2 regions of the Streptomyces sp. SL06 genome follow, and region 1 is predicted to be linked to the other one. Evidence: riboswitches for the same ligand, from Rfam matches in the RefSeq annotation. Region 1 holds a riboswitch; the other holds the start of a gene.
What was found. A riboswitch is a leader RNA that binds a small molecule or an ion and turns the genes downstream of it on or off. The one in region 1 is predicted to bind glycine.
Positions count from the first base shown of each region.

Region 2: it holds a riboswitch for glycine, as region 1 does, so the genes downstream of both, gcvP (aminomethyl-transferring glycine dehydrogenase) here and gcvT (glycine cleavage system aminomethyltransferase GcvT) in region 1, are expected to answer to the same signal.

Region 1 is NZ_JBSYOT010000002.1:2,095,385-2,102,407, forward strand. Features, by position in the region: gene AC4IHM_RS09350 (enhanced serine sensitivity protein SseB C-terminal domain-containing protein) at 1-645, opposite strand, end outside; gene AC4IHM_RS09355 (enhanced serine sensitivity protein SseB) at 764-1,567, opposite strand; gene AC4IHM_RS09360 (AAA family ATPase) at 1,644-2,312, opposite strand; glycine riboswitch at 2,492-2,586, shown strand; glycine riboswitch at 2,587-2,702, shown strand; gene gcvT (glycine cleavage system aminomethyltransferase GcvT) at 2,746-3,864, shown strand; gene gcvH (glycine cleavage system protein GcvH) at 3,987-4,364, shown strand; gene glyA (serine hydroxymethyltransferase) at 4,380-5,642, shown strand; gene AC4IHM_RS09380 (L-serine ammonia-lyase) at 5,741-7,023, shown strand, end outside.
Region 2 is NZ_JBSYOT010000002.1:6,135,639-6,142,661, reverse strand. Features, by position in the region: gene AC4IHM_RS28190 (DUF5999 family protein) at 1-197, shown strand, start outside; gene AC4IHM_RS28185 (TOBE domain-containing protein) at 386-805, shown strand; gene gcvP (aminomethyl-transferring glycine dehydrogenase) at 831-3,716, opposite strand; glycine riboswitch at 3,893-3,988, opposite strand; gene AC4IHM_RS28175 (PRC-barrel domain-containing protein) at 4,127-4,504, shown strand; gene AC4IHM_RS28170 (DNA polymerase IV) at 4,741-6,186, opposite strand; gene AC4IHM_RS28165 (MerR family transcriptional regulator) at 6,239-6,922, opposite strand.

The DNA of each region.
Region 1 (7,023 bases):
CACCGGCAGCCCGTCCGGCACCGCGCCGACGGACTGCTGCATCATCGCGCGCACCGCGTCGACGGCCGGCGGGGAGGTGTCGTACACATCGAGACCGATGGCGAGGTACGGCGCCCCCAGCGCCGGCTGCACCCAGGCGCGGCGCAGCGCGCGGACCGCCGGGGTGCGGTGGGCGTTCTGCGTGAGCAGGGCGTAGAACTGAGGGATCTCGATGGCCGGTTCGGACAGCCGCAGCGGCCCGGCGGGCTGGCGGTCCAGGCCGGAGGCGATGCGGCGCAGGTCCAGCCAGGGGATGCCGACGCCGCCGCCGGGTGCGTGCGGGTTGAGCCAGAGGCCGAAGTGGTCCGGGTACAGGGCGCGGGCCACCTCCAGTCCGTCGACCACCTCGTACGAACGGTTCCAGCCGCTGGCCGACAGCTCCTGGGCGGAGGTGACACAGGGCGCGTAACCGAAGCCCTCCACCTCCATGTTCCCGTACTGGGCGTCCGGGGCGCCGGCCTGGCCGTGCCACAGGAGCATCCAGACCTGGCCGGAGGTGGGGGTCGCGAGCGCGCGGAGCAGGGCCTCGTAGGCGTCGTAGCGCCCGGGGGTCACCTGGCGCAGCATGTGCTCGACCTGCCCGGTCGTGGTGCCGCTGGCGCTCACGTGTATCGCCCCTTCGAGAAGTCCCGGATATGGGACCAGCTTAAGGCTCCGCGAACAGGGGGCGCCCATGCGCTCGGGGCGCGCTGTCGTCCCGCGTGTGCGCCCGCCCGGCCGGCCCTCACAACTCCCGGTCGTAGAAGGGCCGGACCTTCTCCCGCATCCAGTCGCAGACCGGGTCCTGGGCCGCCTCCAGGAGGACCAGGTTGACCTGCCACTTCAGGGGCACCCTGGTCAGGGCCCGGCCCAGGGCGTCCAGGGGCAGGGCGCGGGCGTCGCCCTCCCAGTGGGAGAGTTCGACGCCGACGAACAGGACCGGGTCGGCGGTCTCGACGGCGGCAAGGCAGCGCCGGGCGCTGCGCACGACGCCGACGGCGGCGAACTCGGCGCCGGCCGCGGCCAGGAAGTCCACCGGGTCTTCCTGCCAGTCCGGCTCGAAGAGGCGGACCCGGCCGCCGGCCGCGGCCCCGTCCAGCGGGGTGCGGCCGGCCCGGCACAGCTCGGCCACGGCCGGCGGCGGCAGCGGGATGCCGACCACGCCGTCCGGGTTCACGGCGATGCCGAGCTGCGGCGGCAGCCCGCGGGCGAACTCCACGGCGGGGGCGACGGTGTACGCCATCTGCGCCCCGACGACCTGGCGGAACTGCTCCTCGGAGCTGAAGACCGGCACATAGGCCTGGCCGTCGATCTCCAGCGAGGGCAGGTCGAGGGGGCCGCTGCGCGGCCCGCCGCCGTTCGGCAGCGGCACCCATACGAAGCTGCGGCCGAGCACCTCCACGATCCGGCCGCCCGCGCCGGGCACGCCGAGCGAGGCGGACAGCACCTCCTCCAGCTCGTTGCCGGGCCAACCGCCGTGCGGGTGGGGGTGCGTCTGTGCCGGGAATCCGGCGGAGAAGTCCGCCGGGAGGTCCCCTGGGAAGTCCATCTGCCTACCGCCTGTGCCTGGTACCGCTGCTGTGGCTGAAAAGGCTAACGCGTCCGGTCCGAGGGCCCACCGTCCGTCACCCCGTGAACGCGATCCGGACCAGGGTGTCCGCCGCCGCCCGGTCCAGGAGGACCGCCGAGGCGCAGCCCGCGGGCAGGATGCCGGCGGTGATCGCGCGCAGCAGGCGGGAGTTGGCCGCGCGGTGCCGCAGGAAGGCGTAGCGCGAGACGGCCCGCCCGCGCTCGCGCTGGCCGGCCAGGGCCTCGCCGGCGCCGACGTTGAGCAGCAGCAGGTGCAGGGCGCCGCCCCGGCGGCGTGCTGCGCGGGCCAGCCAGCCGCGCACCCAGGCCTGGGTGCCGCAGTCGTGCACGACGACGCCCCCGCCGGAGCGCAGCGCGCGGCGCAGTCCGGCGTAGTGGGAGAGGCGGACGAGGGGCCGGTAGAGCGCGTACGGCACTAAGCGCGGCGTGCCGCGGTCCCAGCGGTCGCGGGTGTCCTGGGAGTCGACCCGGGGGCCGCGCACGGTGCGGGCCATCAGGGTGGACTTGCCGCTGCCGGGCAGCCCGGTGATCACCACCAGGTCCCGGGGGCCGAAGAGCAGGGCGTGCGGGCTGCGGCCGTCGCGGTCCCGCAGGTCGCGGACGACGGGTGCGGTCGGTTCCGCGCGGACCGCGCGGGCCGGGGCGGCGGGCTGCTCGGGCAGGGCCGGGCCCAATGCCGTGGCGTACGCCGTGGTGCTGTTCACCGTGATCGTCCTCCCCCTGGGGCGGTTCGGGCTCCCGCCTCCGTCGAGTGTAAAGAGAAGGTAATGCGCGGGTCTCCCGGTTTCGTTCACTTGCTGCCACAAGCCGGTCACAAGTGCGGCCCTGCCCAGGACCGGGCCGGGCGTGCGATGATGGCGGCGCCAACTGCATACCGGCCGTTTGAATCCGCGCGGGAGAGTCCCCGGCCTTCGCCGGGGCGCCGAAGGAGCAAGTCCCTCCCTTGAATCTCTCAGGCACCGTTACCGCGCGGGCGAGGCACATCTGAAAAGCGGACCGCCCCCGACGGCGGTCCCACCCAAGGTGCAAGTCCTGACCGCCGTGCCGCGGCGGTCATGGCGAACCTCTCAGGTTCCGATGACAGATGGGGAGGACCGACCTCGCCCGTGCCGTCCTGCCCTGGGAGACGACCGACCGATGAGCAGTACCGAACGCCGCCGTACCGCGCTGGATGCCACGCATCGCGCGCTGGGCGCGACCATGACCGACTTCGCCGGCTGGGACATGCCCCTGCGCTACGGCTCCGAGCGCGACGAGCATCTCGCCGTGCGCTCCCGGGCCGGTCTCTTCGACCTCTCGCACATGGGCGAGATCACCGTCACCGGTCCGCAGGCCGCGGCCCTCCTCGACCACGCGCTGGTCGGCAACATCGGCGCCGTGCGGCCGGGCCGGGCCCGCTACACCATGATCTGCCGCGAGGACGGCGGCATCCTGGACGACCTGATCGTCTACCGGCTCGGCGAGAGCGAGTACCTGGTGGTGGCCAACGCCTCCAACGCCCAGGTCGTGCTGGACGCGCTGACCGGGCAGGCGGCCGGCTTCGACGCCGAGGTCCGCGACGACCGCGACGCCTACGCGCTGCTCGCCGTGCAGGGTCCCGAGTCCCCCGGCATCCTCAAGAGCCTCACCGACGCCGACCTGGACGGCCTGAAGTACTACGCGGGCCTGCCCGGCACCGTGGCCGGTGTGCCGGCGCTGATCGCGCGCACCGGCTACACCGGCGAGGACGGCTTCGAGCTGTTCGTGGGTCCGGAGCACGCCGTCGCGCTGTGGGAGGCGCTGACCGGGGCGGGCGAGGGCGTCGGCCTGGTCCCGTGCGGTCTGTCCTGCCGGGACACGCTCCGCCTGGAGGCGGGCATGCCGCTGTACGGGCACGAGCTGACGACCGCCCTGACGCCCTTCGACGCCGGGCTCGGCCGGGTGGTGAAGTTCGAGAAGGAGGGCGACTTCGTCGGCCGCGCGGCACTGGCCGAGGCCGCCGGGCGCGCCGCCGCCACGCCGCCCCGGGTCCTGGTCGGCCTGGTCGCCGAGGGCCGCCGGGTCCCGCGCGCCGGGTACCCGGTCGTCGCCGGCGGCGAGGCCGTCGGCGAGGTCACCTCCGGCGCGCCGTCCCCGACGCTCGGCAGGCCGATCGCCATGGCGTACGTCGACCCCGCGCACGCGGCACCGGGCACGCCGGGGGTCGGCGTGGACATCCGGGGCAGCCACGAGCCGTACGAGGTCGTGGCGCTGCCGTTCTACAAGCGCCAGAAGTAGACACTGGGCGTCGGGGCACCCTCGCCGCCCCGCGCGTGTTCTCGCCGCTCACCAGCGGTTTCAGCAGTACCCCCTTGATCAGCCTTCATCAGCACTCCGCCGCGTACAGGAGAATTCAGGCCATGAGCAATCCCCAGCAGCTGCGCTACAGCAAGGAGCACGAGTGGCTGTCGGCCGCCGAGGACGGCACCTCGACGGTCGGCATCACGGAGCACGCGGCCAACGCGCTCGGTGACGTTGTGTTCGTCCAGCTCCCCGAGGTCGGCGCCTCGGTGTCCGCGGGCGAGACCTGCGGCGAACTGGAGTCGACCAAGTCGGTCTCCGACCTGTACTCCCCGGTCTCCGGCGAGGTCACCGAGGTCAACGAGGACGTCGTCAACGACCCGTCGCTGGTGAACTCCGCGCCCTTCGAGGGCGGCTGGCTGTTCCGGGTACGTGTCACGGACGAGCCGGCCGACCTGCTCTCCGCCGACGAGTACACCGCCTTCACCGCCGGCTGAGGAGTCACCCACCGCATGTCGCTTCTGAACACGCCCCTGCACGAACTCGACCCCGACATCGCCGCCGCCGTCGACGCCGAGCTGGACCGCCAGCAGTCCACCCTCGAGATGATCGCCTCGGAGAACTTCGCTCCGGTCGCGGTCATGGAGGCCCAGGGCTCGGTCCTGACCAACAAGTACGCCGAGGGCTACCCCGGCCGCCGCTACTACGGCGGCTGCGAGCACGTCGACGTGGTCGAGCGGATCGCCGTCGACCGGGTGAAGGCGCTCTTCGGCGCCGAGCACGCCAACGTGCAGCCGCACTCCGGCGCCCAGGCCAACGCCGCCGCGATGTTCGCGCTGCTCGAACCGGGCGACACGATCATGGGTCTGAACCTCGCCCACGGCGGGCACCTGACCCACGGCATGAAGATCAACTTCTCCGGCAAGCTCTACAATGTCGTCCCGTACCACGTCGGCGAGGACGGCCGGATCGACATGGCCGAGGTGGAGCGCCTCGCCAAGGAGAGCAGGCCGAAGCTGATCGTGGCCGGCTGGTCGGCCTACCCGCGGCAACTGGACTTCGCCGCGTTCCGCGAGGTCGCGGACGAGGTCGGCGCCTATCTGATGGTCGACATGGCGCACTTCGCCGGTCTGGTCGCGGCGGGCCTGCACCCGAACCCGGTTCCGCACGCCCACGTCGTGACCACCACCACGCACAAGACGCTGGGCGGTCCGCGCGGCGGTGTGATCCTGTCCACCGCCGCCTTGGCGAAGAAGATCAACTCGGCTGTCTTCCCCGGTCAGCAGGGCGGCCCGCTGGAGCATGTGGTGGCCGCGAAGGCCGTCTCCTTCAAGGTCGCCGCGAGCGAGGAGTTCAAGGACCGCCAGCGCCGTACGCTGGAGGGCGCGCGCATCCTGGCCGAGCGCCTGGTGCGCGACGACGCGAAGGCGGCGGGCGTCTCGGTCCTGACCGGCGGCACCGACGTCCACCTGGTCCTGGTCGACCTGCGCGCGTGCGAACTGGACGGGCAGCAGGCCGAGGACCGCCTCCACGAGGTCGGCATCACGGTCAACCGCAACGCCGTCCCGAACGACCCGCGTCCGCCGATGGTGACGTCCGGTCTGCGCATCGGTACGCCCGCCCTGGCGACCCGCGGCTTCACGGCCGAGGACTTCGCCGAGGTCGCGGACGTGATCGCGCAGGCGCTCAAGCCGTCCTACGACGCGCCGTCGCTCAGCGCCCGGGTGAAGGCCCTGGCCGACAAGCACCCGCTGTACCCGGGTCTGGACAAGTAGCGCCCGAGGCGTTCGGGGGCGCCGTGCCCGCCACAAGCGGAACACGGCGCCCCGCCCGAAGCACCACCCTCTGCACCACCCCGTTGTGAGGAGTCCCCGTGGCCATCTCGGTCTTCGACCTGTTCTCGATCGGCATCGGCCCGTCGAGTTCCCACACGGTCGGCCCGATGCGCGCGGCCCGCATGTTCGCCCACCGCCTGCGCAACGAGGAGCTGCTGGACTCCGTGGCCTCGGTCCGCGCCGAGCTGTACGGCTCTCTCGCCGCCACGGGCCACGGGCACGGCACGCCCAAGGCGGTGCTGCTCGGCCTGGAGGGCGACTCGCCGCGCACGGTGGACGTGGAGAAGGCCGACGACCGGGTCGGGGCGATCAGGTCCTCGGGCCGCATCAGCCTCCTGGGCGAGCACGAGATCGCCTTCTCCTACGACGACGACATGGTCCTGCACCGCCGCGAGGCGCTCCCGTACCACGCCAACGGCATGACGCTGCGGGCGTACGACGCGACGGGCGCGCAGGTGCGGACGAAGACGTACTACTCGGTCGGCGGCGGCTTCGTCGTGGACGAGGAGGCGGTGGGCGCGGACCGCATCGTGCTCGACGACACGGTGCTGAAGTACCCCTTCCGCACCGGCGACGAACTGCTGCGCCTGGCCCGGGAGACGGGCCTGTCCATCTCCGCCCTGATGCTGGAGAACGAACGGGCCTGGCGCGAGGAGGCCCGAATCCGCGAGGGCCTGCTGGAGATCTGGGGCGTGATGCGGGCCTGTGTGGAGCGCGGCATGTCCCGCGAGGGCATCCTGCCGGGCGGCCTGAAGGTGCGTCGGCGCGCCGCGAACACCGCGCGCAAACTGCGCTCCGAGGGCGACCCGAAGGCCCTGGCCATGGAGTGGATCACGCTCTACGCGATGGCGGTGAACGAGGAGAACGCGGCCGGCGGCCGGGTGGTCACGGCCCCGACGAACGGCGCGGCGGGCATCATCCCGGCCGTCCTGCACTACTACATGAACTTCGTGCCCGGCGCCGACGAGGAGGGCGTGGTCCGCTTCCTCCTCGCGGCCGGCGCCATCGGCATGCTCTTCAAGGAGAACGCCTCCATCTCGGGCGCCGAGGTCGGCTGCCAGGGCGAGGTGGGCTCCGCCTGCTCCATGGCGGCGGGCGCGCTCGCCGAGGTGCTGGGCGGCACGCCGGAGCAGGTGGAGAACGCCGCGGAGATCGGCATGGAGCACAACCTCGGTCTGACCTGCGACCCGGTCGGCGGCCTGGTCCAGATCCCGTGCATCGAGCGCAACGGCATGGCCGCGGTCAAGGCGGTCACCGCGGCCCGGATGGCGATGCGCGGCGACGGGTCCCACAAGGTGTCCCTCGACAAGGTCATCAAGAC
Region 2 (7,023 bases), 4.0 Mb from region 1:
AGCATCAGCCACCGTGCCCCTCAGCCGACTCCGCCGACCGGGAATCCGCCCGCCTCGTGGCGCACCACCCGGAGCAGGGATGGAGCCTGCTGTGCAACGGCGTCGTCCTCTTCGAGGACACCGGTGAGCTACTGCCGGACGGCCAGGCCATCGCCCCGCACCGCCCCGTCGGCGCGGGCCTGATGACCGCCGCCTGAGCACGAGCCGGACGGCGCGACACCGCTCCGTCCGGCGCACCGAGGGGCCGGCCCGCGGCCACCACCGCGCACCGGCCCCGAAGCGTGTCCGGGGCCGGCGACGCGATGCCGGACTCGGCACGGTGACGCGGACTCCCCCACAACCTCCCATACGCGGCACAACCCCCTCGCGGGGCTACGGTGCCCTCATGAGCCTGAGCATCCGCAACCAGCTCCCCGGTACCGTCACCGCCGTCACCCCGGGCGAGGCCATGGCGACGGTCGGCGTCCGCCTGTCCGGCGGCCAGGACTTCACCGCGGCGATCACCCGGGACGCCGCCGAGGATCTCGCCCTCACCTCCGGGACCGCCGTCCGGGCCCTGGTGAAGGCGACGGAGGTCGCCCTCGGCACCGGGCCCGTGGAGGGCCTGTCCATCCGCAACCGGCTGCCGGGTACGGTCACCGCCGTCACCACCGGCGCCGCGATGGCCGCCGTCCAGGTCGCCGTCGAGGGCGCCGCCCTGACCGCCGTCATCACCAAGGACGCCGCCGACGACCTGGGGCTGGCCGTCGGCATCCCCGTCGTCGCGCTGATCAAGTCGACGGAGGTCTCCATCGCGACCGCGTGAGACGACCGCGTGACACGCGAGAGGCTCAGTCCTCGTACGCGTCCAGCGGCGGGCAGGAGCAGACGAGGTTCCGGTCGCCGTAGGCCTGGTCGATGCGGCGCACCGGCGGCCAGTACTTGTCGGCGGCGGACACACCGGCCGGGAAGACGGCCTCCTCGCGCGTGTACGCGTGGTCCCACTCGCCGCCCAGGGCGCCGGCGGTGTGCGGGGCGCCCCGCAGCGGGTTGTCGTCGGCGGGCCAGACGCCGGAGCCGACCTTCTCGATTTCCGCGCGGATGGCGATCATCGCCTCGCAGAACCGGTCGAGCTCGGCCAGGTCCTCGGACTCGGTCGGCTCGATCATCAGCGTGCCGGCCACCGGGAACGACATCGTCGGCGCGTGGAAGCCGTAGTCGATCAGGCGCTTGGCGACATCGTCGACGCTGACGCCGGTCGCCCTGGTCAGCGGGCGCAGGTCGATGATGCACTCGTGCGCGACAAGACCGCCCGGACCGGTGTACAGCACCGGGTAGTGCGGCTCCAGCCGCTTGGCGATGTAGTTGGCGGACAGCACGGCGACCTGCGTGGCGCGCTTGAGCCCCTCGCCGCCCATCAGCCGGACGTACGACCAGGAGATCGGCAGGATGCCCGCCGAGCCCCACGGCGCCGCCGAGACCGGACCGACACCCGTCTGCGGACCGGCCGCGGCCTGCAAGGGGTGGTTCGGCAGGTACGGCGCCAGATGCGACCGTACGGCCACGGGGCCGACGCCGGGACCGCCGCCGCCGTGCGGGATGCAGAAGGTCTTGTGCAGGTTCAGGTGCGAGACGTCGCCGCCGAAGTGGCCCGGCTTGGCGAGGCCGACCAGGGCGTTGAGGTTGGCACCGTCCACGTAGACCTGTCCGCCGGCGTCGTGCACCCGGGCGCAGATGTCGGCGACGTGCTCCTCGAAGACGCCGTGCGTGGAGGGGTAGGTGATCATCAGCACGGCCAGTTCCTCGCGGTGCTGCTCGATCCTGGCGCGCAGATCCTCGACGTCGATCTCGCCGTCCTCGGCGGTCTTGACGACGACCACCTTCATGCCGGCCAGCACGGCGCTGGCGGCGTTGGTGCCGTGCGCGGAGGACGGGATGAGGCACACGGTGCGCTGCTCGTCGCCGTTGGCCCGGTGGTAGCCGCGTACGGCGAGCAGGCCCGCGAACTCGCCCTGCGAGCCGGCGTTCGGCTGGAGCGACACCTTGTCGTACCCGGTGACCTCGGCGAGCCGCTCCTCCAGCTCACGGATGAGCGTCAGGTAGCCCTGCGCCTGCTCGGCGGGCGCGAAGGGGTGCAGCGCACCGAACTCGGGCCAGGTGACCGGCTCCATCTCGGTGGTCGCGTTGAGCTTCATGGTGCAGGAGCCCAGCGGGATCATGCCCCGGTCCAGCGCGTAGTCCCGGTCGGAGAGACGGCGCAGATAGCGCAGCATCGCGGTCTCGGAGCGGTACTGCCGGAAGACGGGGTGGGTCAGGAAGTCGTCGGTGCGCAGCAGCGCCTCGGGCAGCGTCTCCTCGGTCCCCGCGTCCAGGGACTCGATGTCGGCCTCGACGCCGAAGGCGTGCCACACGCCGCCGAGCTGGGCGCGCGTGGTGGTCTCGTCGCAGGCGAACGAGACGTGGTCGGCGTCGACGAGCCGTACGTTGACGCCGTTCTCGCGGGCGGCGCGGACGACCTCGGCGGCCCGGCCCGGCACCCGCGCGGTGACCGTGTCGAAGTAGGCGCCGTGGACGATCTCGACGCCGCCGGCCGCGAGGCCCGCCGCGGCGAGGGAGGCGTACCGGTGGGCGCGCCGCGCGATGGCCCGCAGCCCCTCCGGTCCGTGGTACACGGCGTACATGCCGGCCATGACGGCGAGCAGCACCTGCGCGGTGCAGATGTTGCTGGTGGCCTTCTCGCGGCGGATGTGCTGCTCGCGGGTCTGCAGGGCGAGGCGGTAGGCCTTGTTGCCGTCGGCGTCCACGGACACACCCACCAGGCGGCCGGGCAGGCTGCGCGCGAACTTCTCGCGCACCGCCATGTAGCCGGCGTGCGGCCCGCCGAAGCCCATGGGCACGCCGAAGCGCTGGGTCGTGCCGATGGCGATGTCCGCGCCCAGTTCGCCGGGCGAGGTGAGCAGGGTGAGGGCGAGCAGGTCGGCGGCGACGGTGACGAGCGCGCCGAGTTCGTGCGCCCGGTCGACGACCGGCTTGATGTCGCGTACGGCACCGGAGGCGCCGGGGTACTGGATCAGGACGCCGTTGATCTCCCGTTCGGCGACCTCGGCCGGGATGCCCTCGCTCAGGTCGGCGACGACGACCTCGACGCCGGTCGGCTCGGCGCGGGTCCGGATCACGGCGACGGTCTGCGGCAGGGCGTCCGCGTCGACCAGGAACAGGCCCTTCTTGTTCCCGCCCATGCGGCGGGAGAGCGCCATCGCCTCGGCGGCGGCGGTGCCCTCGTCGAGCAGCGAGGCGCCGGAGGTCGGCAGGCCGGTGAGGTCGGCGACCATGGTCTGGAAGTTCAGCAGGGCCTCCAGGCGGCCCTGGGAGATCTCCGGCTGGTACGGCGTGTAGGCGGTGTACCAGGCGGGGTTCTCCATGACGTTGCGCAGGATGACCGACGGGGTGAACGTGCCGTAGTAGCCGAGGCCGATCATGGAGTCGAGGACCTGGTTGCGGTCGGCCAGTGAGCGCAGCTCGGCCAGCACCTCGGCCTCGGAGCGGGCGCCCGGCAGGTCGAGCGCCTCGGTGTTCTTGATCACGTCCGGCACCGCGGCGGCCGTCAGCTCGTCGAGCGAACCGTATCCGACCTGCGCGAGCATCTTGGCCCTGGCCTCCTGGTCGGGGCCGATGTGGCGCTGCTCGAACGGCGCTGCCTGTTCGAGTTCGGAGAGCGGAATGCGATGGGCGGTCATTGCGGAGGCCTCCTGGTCTGACGACCTTCGAGGGGCACCACGGCGCGGGTACCCGGACGGCCTCCCCCTCTGTCATCTCAACCTGAGAGCTTCACCGGGCGGCCCGAGGGCGCTCCCGGCTTTCACCGTCGGTGAGGGCGGAAGCCGTCGACACCCGCCCTGCTTTCCAGAGTGACCTCGTCCGCGCGGTACGTGAGCCTGAGAGATTCCGGGGAGGATTTGCTCCTTCGGCGCCTCCGACGGTGTTCGGAGGACTCTCCCGCGCGGGGTCAGCAGCCGTCTGCCAGCCTACCAGCGAGGCCGCCGCACGGGCCTTCGAGTGGCCAACCGCCCCCATGTGCTCTTTTGTAGTACTTACGGATGATTCAGTGGCTGGTGTGCGACCCCAGTGCGACCAAGTGGAGGGCCCCGTGCGTACTGACATCGACCCGCGGAACCTGATCGGCCGCAAGGCCTTCGACCGTGACGGCACCAGGATCGGCACCGTCGACGAGGTCTATCTCGACGACGCCACCGGCGTCCCCGAGTGGGCGGCGATACGCACCGGTCTGTTCAGCAGGGACGCCTTCGTGCCCCTGGAGCCCAGCGAGCTGGTCGAGGGCACCCTGCGCGTGCCCTTCGACCGGTCCCTGATCAAGGAGGCGCCCGACTTCGGCGTCGGCCGCCACCTCTCGCCGGAGCAGGAACTCCAGCTCTATCACCACTACGGCCTCGACGTGGCCGCGCCCGATCCGCTCCCCGACCACGACTTCGGCAAGCTCGCGGGCACGGGCAACGAGGAGAACTGACACCCCGTCCGCACGACACACGCCCGCCGGGTCCTGGGGGGTGTCGTGCGGATCAAGCCGCGGACACGGGGCCCGGCACGCACGTCCGCGGCGTTGTCGTCACTCGCCGACGCTCCGCGTCGACTCCCTCCTCCGCCTCGCGGCCGCACGCACCGGACCCCGCTCACCGGCACCGAGGAGCACCGCCGATCTCCCACGGCCTGATCCACACGACGCCCCCTAGCCTGGCGCCGGTCTCACGGGCCCCCTCGGACCGGTCCGCGCGCCGGCGTCCGACACGCCGGTCCCGCCGGCATCCGCGTCCGCGACCAGGCCTGCCCGTCCCCCTCGCCGGGTCTTCGCCCCACGGGCCGGACCAGCGGCAGCGGATCGGCCGGCGTCAGCTCCCGGGCGTCCACCGGAAAGGTGCGCACCCGGCCGACCGCCGAGTACGGCGTCTCGAACCGCACGGTGACCCGCCCGAGCCCGCTGCCCTGCACCCACCCGTGCCCGTACTGCGTGTGCCGCACGTCGTGCCCCGCGGGCCACCGGCGCTCGGCGGGGGCCGCAGGCTGCTCGGCCGCCACGGGCTCGGCATCGGGCTCCTCGGCGAGTTCCTCGGCCCGGTCCCCCGCCGCCTGCGCGAACAGGTCCTCCTGCGTGTAGTCGGCGAGCCCGCTGACGCCGACCCCGAGCAGCCGCACGCCGCCGGTGGTGTCCACCGAGTCCAGCAGCCGGGCGGCGGCCTCCCGCACCACCGCCGGGTCGTCCGTGGGCCCGCGCAGGGTCTCGGAGCGCGTCAGCGTGGAGAAGTCGTATCTGCGCACCTTGAGGACGATGGTCCGCCCGGACAGACCGGACCCGCGCAGCCGCCGCACGCACCGGTCGGCCAGCCGCCCCACCTCCACGCCGACCCGCACCCGGTCGTGGATGTCCACGTCGTAGGTGTCCTCGACCGACACCGACTTGGTCTCCCGCTCGGACACCACGGGCCGCTCGTCGAGCGCCAGCGCCATGGCGTACAGGGCGTGGCCGTGCGCCTTGCCCACCATCCGAACCAGCTCGTCCTCGCCCGCCTCGGCGAGTTCGCCGACCGTGGTGATCCCGGCCCGCCGCAGATGGTCGCCCGTCGCCGGTCCCACCCCGGGCAGCGTCCGCACGGACATCGGCTCCAGCATGGCCCGCTCCGTCCCCGGCGGGATCAGCACCAGCCCGTCGGGCTTGGCCTCCTCGGAGGCGATCTTGGCCAGCATCTTGGAGGCGGCGAGCCCCACGGATCCGGTGAGTCCGGTGACGGCGCGGATGTCCGCGCGCAGCTTCGCCCCGGTCAGCCGTGCCGACTCCGCGTCCCGGGCCGCTCCGCCGGCCTCCAGATCCACGAAGGCCTCGTCCAGGCTCAGCGGCTCCACCAGCGGCGACAGCTCCCGCAGCAGCCGCATCACCTGCTCGCTGATCGACCGGTAGAGCTGGAAGCGCGGAACGAGATACGCGGCGTTGGGCGCCAGCCGCCGGGCCTGGCCCATGGGCATCGCCGAATGGACGCCGAAGACCCGCGCCTCGTACGAGGCGGTGGCGACCACGCCGCGCGGTCCGAGGCCACCCACGACGACCGCCTTCCCGCGCAGGCTCGGCTTGGACGCCTGCTCCACCGAGGCGAAGAAGGCATCCATGTCGAGATGCAGGATCGTGGGCGCGGTTCTCACATCTCCGATGCTGCCCTACGCCACTGACAATGCGCCCGTGTGCGGCGGCGGGTCAGACCGCCCGGTTGCGCCGCCGGGCCAGCTCGTCCGCCGGATTGTGCCCGACCAGGGTCTCCCCCGTGTCGATCCGCTCCCCGTGCAGCTGGGACAGCGCGCTCTCGACGTCCCGCCACACCACGCCCACGGCGATCCCGAAGATGCCCTGGCCGCCCTGGAGCAGGGCGTGCACCTCGTCGGGCGACGTGCACTCGTAGACCGTGGCGCCGTCGCTCATCAGCGTCATCCGCTCCAGGTCCCGGAAGCCGCGCTCCCCGAGGTGCTGGACGGTGGTGCGGATGTTCTGCAGGGACACGCCGGTGTCGAGGAAACGCTTCACGATCTTCAGCACGACCACGTCGCGGAAGCTGTACAGGCGCTGTGTCCCGGATCCGTGCGCGGGCCGCACGCTGGGCTCGACGAGGCCGGTTCGGGCCCAGTAGTCGAGCTGCCGGTAGGTGATACCGGCGGCTGCGCAGGCCGTCGGCCCGCGGTAGCCGATCTGCTCGGACGCCATGGGCGTCGCCCCTTTGCTGCTCGGCACGGCAGCCGACCGCTGCGCAGCGGGATCGGCCGCGCCACCGTGCTGGGGATACGCCCCGCTCGCGCGGAGCCGAGAGCTGGGGGGAGGGTACGGACCGCTCACCCCGAGACTGCGCCCGGGGCCACCCCCAGCCGTACCGTCGCCGCTCGTTCTCACGCCGACCTCCGTCCTTGACCTGCCTCCTCGAAGGTAGGCAGTCACCAAGGGTGCGTCAACGATCGCCACACTCGGCACGCCGAGTGATAATCACCCTACGA